Regions from separate parts of the Peribacillus sp. NPDC096379 genome, predicted to be linked through region 1. Evidence: riboswitches for the same ligand, from Rfam matches in the RefSeq annotation. Region 1 holds a riboswitch; each other region holds the start of a gene.

What was found. A riboswitch is a leader RNA that binds a small molecule or an ion and turns the genes downstream of it on or off. The one in region 1 is predicted to bind cyclic di-AMP.
Region 2: another riboswitch for cyclic di-AMP. It lies ahead of ACIQZI_RS23675 (cation:dicarboxylate symporter family transporter); the one in region 1 lies ahead of ACIQZI_RS02605 (TrkH family potassium uptake protein).
Region 3: another riboswitch for cyclic di-AMP. It lies ahead of ACIQZI_RS01495 (APC family permease); the one in region 1 lies ahead of ACIQZI_RS02605 (TrkH family potassium uptake protein).

Annotation. Positions count from the first base shown of each region.
Region 1 covers NZ_JBIWFD010000001.1:526,645-529,929, reverse strand. Annotated here, with positions in the region: gene ACIQZI_RS02610 (potassium channel family protein) at 1-546, opposite strand, end outside; gene ACIQZI_RS02605 (TrkH family potassium uptake protein) at 573-1,910, opposite strand; cyclic di-AMP (ydaO/yuaA leader) riboswitch at 2,355-2,495, opposite strand; gene ACIQZI_RS02600 (Na-translocating system protein MpsC family protein) at 2,750-3,112, shown strand; gene ACIQZI_RS02595 (hypothetical protein) at 3,280-3,285, shown strand, end outside.
Region 2 covers NZ_JBIWFD010000012.1:2,452-5,736, forward strand. Annotated here, with positions in the region: gene ACIQZI_RS23665 (hypothetical protein) at 1-257, shown strand, start outside; gene ACIQZI_RS23670 (efflux RND transporter periplasmic adaptor subunit) at 273-1,520, shown strand; cyclic di-AMP (ydaO/yuaA leader) riboswitch at 1,710-1,850, shown strand; gene ACIQZI_RS23675 (cation:dicarboxylate symporter family transporter) at 1,979-3,214, shown strand.
Region 3 covers NZ_JBIWFD010000001.1:289,609-292,893, forward strand. Annotated here, with positions in the region: gene ACIQZI_RS01495 (APC family permease) at 1-1,573, opposite strand, end outside; cyclic di-AMP (ydaO/yuaA leader) riboswitch at 1,729-1,872, opposite strand; gene ACIQZI_RS01500 (hypothetical protein) at 2,034-2,177, shown strand; gene ACIQZI_RS01505 (amino acid permease) at 2,575-3,285, shown strand, end outside.

The sequences.
Region 1 (3,285 bases):
TCTAACAATGGCAATGACACTTACATTGTATTTGGCACGAATATCAAGATCTCGTAAACTTTTTTCCGCCATTCTAAGTGGAATGATGATTTCCTCGATATTGAATTCTTTTGACAGTTCAATGTAGTTCAACATATTCGGTGATAGGAGCTGATTGGCAACTCGTTCCCCCATGTCTCTTTCAGGATAAATGATCCAATCAGCCCCTATTTTCTCTAAAACCCGGCCATGGTGCTTGCCTAGAGCTTTCGCTATGACTTTTTTCACTCCAAATTCTTTTAAAAGCATAACGGTTAAAATACTCGACTGCATGTCATTCCCAATTGCGACAATTACACAATCAAAATTACGAATCCCGATTGAAATAAGCGCCTTTTCCTCTGTAGTATCTGCCACGACTGCATGAGTAACGGCTAATTCAGCATCTTCGACTCGTTCCTCATTACAATCAATTCCCAAGACATCCTGCCCAGCCTCATGTAATTTTCGAGCTACACTCATGCCAAATCTCCCCAAACCAATAACCGCATATTGTCGTTTGACCATATCTTATTTACACTCCCTATTTTTCATTAACCGATCATTATTTTCCCCTTTGGATGACGAAATGCATCCGGTTTACGCCTCATAGCAATGGCAAAAGCAATCGTTAAAGGACCTAATCTTCCTGCGAACATCGTCAATATAATGAGTACACGACCAATAGGTGATAGTTCTGGGGTTAATCCCATCGATAGACCTACTGTGCCGAACGCTGAAGTCGTTTCAAATAGATACATCATAAAATCATGGCCTTTTTCCGTGATACTCAGTAGCATGGTCATGGTAATAACAAGGAATAATCCACTTACCGTTACAGTAAGCGCTTTAAATATCGTGTCAAAAACAATGCGTTTATGAAAGAAGACGACATCTTCTTTTCCTTTAATTTGTGAAAAGACGGTTCCAAGTAAAGTAGCAAAGGTAGTCGTTTTAATTCCGCCACCTGTTGAACCCGGAGAAGCGCCAATAAACATCAGGATAATCGTCAGAAATAATGTTGGTTGTGTTAAGTCTGAAATATTCAATGTATTAGCTCCATCTGTTCTCGCTGTCACCGATTGAAACAAGGCTGCTAATCCTTTTCCAAGATAGGATAAAGGCTCTAATGTTTTATCATTGCCATATTCAAAAATGAAGATTATGATGGCCCCACCTACAGTTAAAATTAGACTAGTCAGTAATACCAATTTCGTATGCACAGATAAGCGTTTTGTATCATGATATTCATAAAGTTCATTCATTACGATAAAACCAATTCCCCCTAATGTGATAAGCGCACAAACGGTTAGCACGACCGTTGGATCTTCTGCGTACGGGGTCAAACTCCGAAATCCTCCCAGTAAATCAAAACCTGCATTATTAAAATTGGAGATTGAATGAAAAATGCCAAAGTAAATCGCTCGACCAATCGGCATATCAAAAGAAAAACGGATCGATAAAATAATAGCACCGACAAGCTCGATCGCTCCTGTAAAAATCAACACTCTTTTTACTAACCTGACAATGCCCTCCATCGATAATTGGTTTAACGCTTCTCGAAGTAATAATCTTTCTTTCAGTGATATTCTTTTGCCTAAGAGAAAAAAGAAAAAAGTTGCAACTATCATAAACCCTAATCCGCCGATTTGAATGAGCAGTAATATGACAATCTCGCCAAAACTGCTAAATGTGCTTCCTGTATCTACAACGACAAGCCCTGTCACACATGTAGCAGATGTTGCGGTAAATAAAGCATTCAAGAACGAGAGACCGACTCCATCTTCTGTTGAGAAGGGAAGTGTGAGTAAGAATGCACCTATTAAAATTACAGCCGCAAAGCCCAATACAAGAATTTTTGGCGGGTTTAGAAAATCTGTTATTTTTGTCATAATGATCTCCCACTTATTAAAATATTGAATCGAGCATCATTCCATTCTGCAGCGTCATAAAATTATTTATCCCGCATTAACGGAGAGTCAAATCGCCCACTGAATGAAGTTTCACTTTATCAAAAAGGGAAAAGCAGATTAAACACCAAAAAGACCAATGGTACTTTTCTCCATAATGCAGTCATGCACTATCATTCAAGATTCCAGCGGTAAACCAAACGATTCACACAATGGTATTGAATGCTTGCCAAAACAACATGTTGATTGGAGAAAAAGTACTCATTGGTCTACTTAACGCCCAGCAAGTTATCCACTCTCTTTGCGTTCTATCATCCAAGAAACTTTTTCATATTTACATATATTAAAAAGACCTACAGATTGTTCATTAGGCTGCTTTCTTGCTTCACTCATAACAAAAAAGCCCCCTTAAATTAGGTAGTCTTATGAACTCCTTCACTAAGCCTGCGAAGAAAGCTTTCGGGTAGGATGGCGAAAGAGTATCTCATCCTTTCTGCAAAAGCAGAATTAATCCCAAATTAGTGGGTCCTCCGTTCTCAATTAATTAAGATTGGGCCGATATCAAATTTGTTATTTATGAGAATTATTCTACGCCCGCTGCGTAATCATTGTAAACTCATTAAAAGTACTAAATATGTTCAAATTCATCCAAATACAAGAAAATTAATCGAATATTCACACAATAACTCTATTTCACGTAGTAATTCTACGTATTTCACCTGATTTTAAAGTTTTATAAAGATTTTATTTTTGCATTGACAAGACCTTACTTTGGACATTATGATAACCCAATAAATCTCAGAAAGGTAATTGGAGGCATTATGTCAAATTCCAAAAAGAAACTAGAGGCTGAAATTAGTGCCGCATTTATCAAATTCCAGCGTGAGTTGATCGGTAGAGGTCCACAGGAAGCCAAAACATATATCATTAATGACATGTTGATTACCCGATTCAAAGGTGTTCTAACGGTAGAAGAAAAGCATCTTGTCAATCGAAATTCTGGGAAAAAACTTGTCAAACAAATGCGGGAGCTGCTTCGTGAAATGTACAGCGAAGATTATGAAAAAATTGTCGAACATTATACTGGCTGTAAAGTTCTTTCCTCTCATAGTGATATTAGTACAAAAACTGGGGAGAGAATCGAGGTTTTTATTATGGATAAAGACTTAGAGAAGAGCCTTTAAGATGGAGTAATTCAGACTACAATGCTAGTAATCTTTACATTGTCGAAATTTGTAATTAATTAACTAAAAGAAATGCATTTATTTAGATTAATAGATTGTATACTGTATATGATCACAAGACCTTGTTGTGATTTGGAATTTCATTATGAATATGTAGGAGAGTAAATATGGGG
Region 2 (3,285 bases), on a different contig from region 1:
TGGATTTAAACCAAAGTGATAATCCATTTTCATTAGGAGTGATTAGTCAATCTATCCTCTCAAATGAATACTTTATTCACTTTTTTGGGGAAATTAGTTTATTTCAGATAACGATTATCGGAATCGTCTACTACTATTTACGAGGGTTGACTGAGAAAAATAAATACATCCCACTTATTATGATTTGTGTGTTTTACCTGGCATCTTGGTTTGTAGCCGCATTTTTGGCTTATATCGATGTTCGTGTGTTTTTATAAGGGAGGTGGGGCTATATGAATAAATGGAAAGTTGGTACACTAGTCGTACTTGCAACGGGTTTCATTGCTTTGAACCTTTTTTTAATTGAGAAAAAAGATAGTAAGGTGGCTCGGACTTTATTAGCCGGAGAGTGGACCGAAGTTAAGAAAGCAGATATTATAGAAAGATTTGAAACAGATGCGGTAATTAAACCATTGGAAGAGTACAACTATTATTATAATGACCAAGATAAAGAATTTCAAAAATTCCTTGTAAAAGAGGGAGATGAAGTAACAGCAGGCACGCCTTTATTTGAATACATAACACCTAAACTGGATCAGGTAAAGGGCGAGCTTGAAACAGAGAAGAACCGTTATGAGGGCGAAATAGCGGGGATCGAAGAATATATTGATGAGTTATCCAGTTATCAGGATACCATTCCAGAGGCACCATCTGCTAAAGAAAGAGAAGTAGCAGAAGAGGCAGGATTCCCTTTAGATAATCCTGATTCTTCTGCGATGATCATAAGTTCGATTCAACAGGAGATCTATAAACAAGAATTAGAGAAGAAGAAACTTGAAGAGAAAATACGGGCTTATGAAAGCCAGTTAAACTATTTGGATGAACATGGCGATACGGCAATGACGGCAAGTGAAACGGAAGGGATTGTGAAGAAAGTAAATAAACAACTGAAGTCTCCAATTGTAACAATTGCTTCAAATACGTTAGCAATTGAAGGCTCTCTTGATGAACAACAGGCAAAAAAAGCAGAACCTGGCATGAAAATTATTGCAAAACAATCGAGTGAAAAAAAGAAAATTAATGGAACAATATCCGCAATTCAGCCGTTTCCAGAAACAGAGACAACTGTTGGAACTCCGAGTAAATATGCTTTTCAAGCGACTATGCAAGAAGAACCCGAATCTATAATGATTGGTTCTAAAGTGAAATTGTCTGTGGTGACTGCGGAAGCGAAGGGTGTACTTTCTTTGCCAAAAGCAGCGATTCAATTAGAAAAAAAACCATCTGTTTACAAGCTGAATGGAAACGGTACTGTCACAAAGCAAGTGATCACAACGGGCCTCGAATTTGCTGGAATTCAGGAAGTGAAAGATGGACTTGAATTAGGGAATATCATTCTAAAGGATTCGAAAAGCATTCCTTATAAAAAGCCTGCATTTATCACGCCTCTTCAAACTGAAAAAGTGACAATTAACGCATTTAATGAACTATCTAAACGTCAAAAACTTCGTTTCTTTTTAATTGGACTGTTAGAAAAATAATTGAGCTAAAGGAATGCTATTTATCGTTCACGTGGATATGTGATCCCGTGTGAATAATGAATAGTATTCCTTTCTTTGGCAAAAATAGGTTTGTAAAGCGTGTGTGAGACTGTAATGGGGTAATTTTCCTACCCGTAATATGAAAAATATATTTACAGTTTTGGATTTTTAATATAATATTTTAGTATAATGTTATTTCCGCTTAATCTTAATGGAACGGGGGAACCAATTTCGTGGTCCTGTACCGCTTGGGGTGAATTCTTATGAAGGGGCATGTGTTTCCAGGTCCTAACCCGACAGCTAACCTCGTCAGCGTCTTAGAGGGAACAAAATGTAAATTGTTCACGCCCAAAGACACCCGTAGTGTCTTTTTTTATTGCGTGAAACCGTCTATCTTGTTTCCCTTACCGAGACATTTGCTTTTTTAGCAAAGAATTTACAGAAGGTGAGGATGTTAGATGAAAAAAATAAGCTTAGCTAGCCAAATATTAATTGGTCTAGTCCTAGGGATTATCGTAGGGGCGATCTTTTATGGTAGTCCAACGATTGCGTCTTATTTACAGCCAATTGGAGATATATTTCTTCGTTTAATTAAAATGATTGTCGTGCCGATTATTGTAGCCAGTATTATTGTCGCTGTTGCAGGTGTTGGTGATATCAAGCAGCTTGGGAAAATCGGCGGTAAGACGATTTTGTACTTTGAAATTGTGACGACAATTGCAATTATAGTCGGAATCATTGCGGCAAATGTACTGCAGCCAGGCGCTGGAGTGAATATGGGGGAACTTGATCAAACGGATATCGGCAGTTATGTTGATACAGCAGAGTCAAAGGAAAGCGAATCACTAATCGATACGATTGTGAACATTGTACCAACGAATCCGATTGCTGCGGTTGCTGAAGGGGACATGCTAGCCATTATTTTCTTTTCTCTGGCATTTGGTCTTGGGATTAATGCGATCGGAGAAAGAGGGAAGCCGGTTTTGGCATTCTTCCAAGGAACAGCAGATGCAATGTTTTATGTTACGAATCAAATTATGAGGTTTGCTCCTTTTGGAGTGTTTGCCTTGATTGGTGTCACTGTTGCTAAGTTTGGATTGGCTTCTCTTATCCCGCTAGGAAAGTTAGTGATTTCAGTATATGGAACGATGATTTTCTTTGTGATCGTGGTCTTGGGAATTATCGCGAAATTAGTCGGTTATAGTCTTTTCAAATTAATTAAACTAATCAAAGAGGAGCTTATATTAGCCTTTTCAACAGCAAGCTCTGAGGCTGTCCTTCCGAGAATTATGGAAAAAGTGGAAAAGGCGGGATGTCCTAAGCATATTGCTTCTTTTGTCATACCGACTGGTTACTCCTTTAACCTTGACGGTTCCACTCTGTATCAAGCATTAGCTGCTATCTTCATTGCTCAAATGTATGGCATTGATATGAGTATTGCTGATCAAATTTCGTTAATGCTAGTATTGATGGTCACATCTAAAGGTATTGCTGGTGTACCAGGAGTCTCTTTCGTTGTTCTATTAGCTACATTAGGCACAGTTGGAATTCCTATCGAAGGGTTGGCGTTTATAGCTGGGATCGACCGTATTCTTGATATGGGTCGTACAGTGGTAAATGTTATTGGGAACTCTCTTGCAGCTATTGTTATCTCTAAATGGGAAGGTAATTTTAAACCTGAAAAAGTGTCATAACTTTTGATAAAAACATACATGAACGCCTGACTAAAACGAAAACGATGAAAAGGTTCAGGTTCTCAAACTGT
Region 3 (3,285 bases), 240 kb from region 1:
GCCATTTTTTCCACTTTTCTTCGAATTTCTTCTCATCTTCTCTTTCAAAAGCAACATAAACGGCAATAATCTGTTCTGGCGAGAGAGATTTAGCATAGCTTAATGAGTTCTCTACGACTTGAGTAATGCCAGCAACAGGTACTATCATTACATTGCCTGCAATTGGTATGGAAAGTTCAGAATTGGCAACCCTGAGTTGATCACTTACTGCTTCATAATGCTTTTTAATTTGATAAAAGATAAAAATGATGATCGGTAAAAAAATTAAGACTGGCCAAACCTGTGTGAATTTAGTTAAAAAGAACATGAGCATAACGATAAAGCTAATCAGGGCACCGATTGTATTAATCGTTAGCTTAGGGATCCATCCTTTAGGCTTTTCGCGAATCCATTTAACGATCATGCCCGTTTGGGACAAAGTAAATGGGATAAATACTCCGACAGCATAAAGTGGGATAAGATGTTCTGTTCGTCCTTTAAAAGCGATAATTAAGATGACAGAAGCAATCCCAAGTATCATAATTCCATTAGAATAGCCTAAACGGTCACCTCGAATTGTAAACATTCTTGGGATAAACTTATCTTTGGCAAGGTTAACTGCTAACAAAGGAAAAGCAGAGTATCCCGTGTTAGCTGCAAGGATTAATATCATAGCAGTTGTACCTTGAATAAAGTAATACATCAAATTTCGCCCAAATGTATCTTCAGCAATTTGAGACACAACAGTTACTTTCTCGCTGGGAACAATTCCGTAATAATAGGCTAAAAATATCATTCCACTAAATAAAACAGCAAGCAAGGCCCCCATCGCAATGAGGGTTTTTGCGGCATTATTAGGAGCTGGATTTTTAAAGTTTGGTATTGCGTTGGATATGGCTTCAACCCCTGTTAAAGCAGAGCTACCTGATGCGAACGCTCTTAGAAGAATAAATAAGCTGATTCCCGCTACCGGTGTACCGAGTGGTGTATGCAAGGCTGGGGGAACTTGCCCCGAAACTATATGGTAAATACCTACTCCAATTAATATAAATAACGCTAAAACAAATAAATAAACCGGATAAGCTAAGATAGAAGCAGATTCAGTTACCCCTCTTAAGTTCAAGAGAGTAATAAATATTACAAATATAATGGCAATCTCTACATTATAAAAATGTAATGCAGGAAAAGCAGAGGTGATGGCATCTGTACCTGCAGACACACTTACTGCCACGGTTAAAATATAGTCCACTAGCAATGAACCGCCCGCTATTAACCCTGGATTCATACCTAGATTTTCTTTCGATACTATATAGGCTCCTCCCCCGTGAGGATACGAAAAGATAATTTGTCGATAAGACAAAATCAAAGCCGTTAATAAAATCAATATCCCTAAGGCAATAGGAATCGAATACCAAAATGCTGTAGCGCTCACTGTAACTAGGACAATCAATATTTGTTCTGGACCATATGCAACTGATGATAGTGCGTCAGAGGAAAGGATCGCTAATGCTTTCGTTTTGTTAAGCTTCTGTTCCCCTAATTCAGTTGATTTTAATGGACGTCCAATTAAAAATCTCTTTACTGAAGCAACCATTGATATTCACCACCAAATAGTAATAAGTGTACAATTCCTAGACATTTAAATAATTATCTCGGCAAACAGCATCATTACATAATTAAAGTGGAAACATACCTACAAGTCATAGTTGAATAGACTTGTAAACAGCAATTTTTTTCTCACAAGTACACCTTCCTTCTCAATATTTGCTTACGAGGTTAGCTGTCGGATTTGGGCCTTGAGTAGCCCTACCTTAAAAGGATTCACCCCCTGGGTTATGTAACAACCCATAATATCGGTTCCCCCGTACCATATGGTTTCAGCAACTTAGAAATTTGAAACTGGAGATTATCATACTCCCGTGTTTTAAAAAAGTAAATGAAAAATGTGAAAAATATGAAAATTTAAACGTGGAGTGTTATTTTCAAAATGAATGATATTCCTTCTTGTGTGAACAATAGCTAATAATATATCAAGATAGTGTAGGAGAAATAATATGTTTCAAGAAAATAATCCTTTATTATCAGATGATTTTTTAAATGAAATAGTAAGAAAGATTATCCAAGAATTTGGTGGCCCTATAAAGGAACCAGATGAGGATCTGACAACGAACGATTTGAATAATAAAATAGAAGAATAGGCGTTGTCAAAAGCGCCTCAATAAGTATAACTAGCTACAGTTTCCTTGGTGTTCTCTTTATGTGTTCCATTTTTTAAAAAGCGGCTTTACAAAGTTTATTTGAGCGCGTCTATCCTTGATGGGCTTGACCAGTTCTCGCCATTAAATGATCTTGGTATAGCGGGAAAGATTTAATAGGACACTTTTTGAGTCATCATTAAGGGGAACAACTCTTCTTTAGATTGTATTTCCCTGCACGTCAGAAATTGACTTTTTCCTATATTATGATATATTAATATAAAATTACTTTAACGCTCGAAAGCGTTAATATAGAATAGAATAACTTGATTTTGATGTAATTGAATAGTAAACAGATATTCATTAGGAGAATGGAAAATATAACAAATGAAAGAAAGGTATGAACATCGTGGGAGAAAATCATCATGATTTAAGAAGGGGCTTATTGCCGCGACACGTCCAGTTTATTGCATTAGCAGGAATGATTGGAACAGGTATTTTTAAGGGAAGTTCAGATACTTTAAATTTGGCTGGTCCAAGTGTAGTAATAGCCTATTTAATAGGTGGACTCTTATTATTTATTGTAATGGCAGCCCTAGGAGAAATGGCTACTGTTTATCCCAATTTAAATGTGCAACACTTAATAAATAAAGCTTTTGGATTTCGAATCTCCTTTATCGTAGGATGGCTCTATTGGGTTAACTGGGTAATTGTGACCGTTGTAGAGTTGATAGCATCTGGAAGCTTTTTGCAATATTGGTTTCCGAATATCCCATTATGGTTTTTAAGTTTAATTTGTACAGCCCTAATAGTAAGTATTAACTTGTCTCAAGTAAAATACTATGGGGAGCTCGAGTTTTGGTTTGCAGGTGTTAAAATTATCGCCTTAATTGCTTTTATTATTTTAGGTTCTTTCATTTTACTAGGAGTATTCTCTAGTACCATTCCAGTTGGATTTTCTAATTATACGGCACATGGCGGTTTTTTTCCTCATGGAATTAGTGGAACTTTAAGCGCATTTTTAGTTGTCATGTTTTCCTATGGGGGAGCTGAATTAATTGGTATAGCTGTCACAGAGACAAAAGACACGAAGAAGGTCTTACCGAAAATA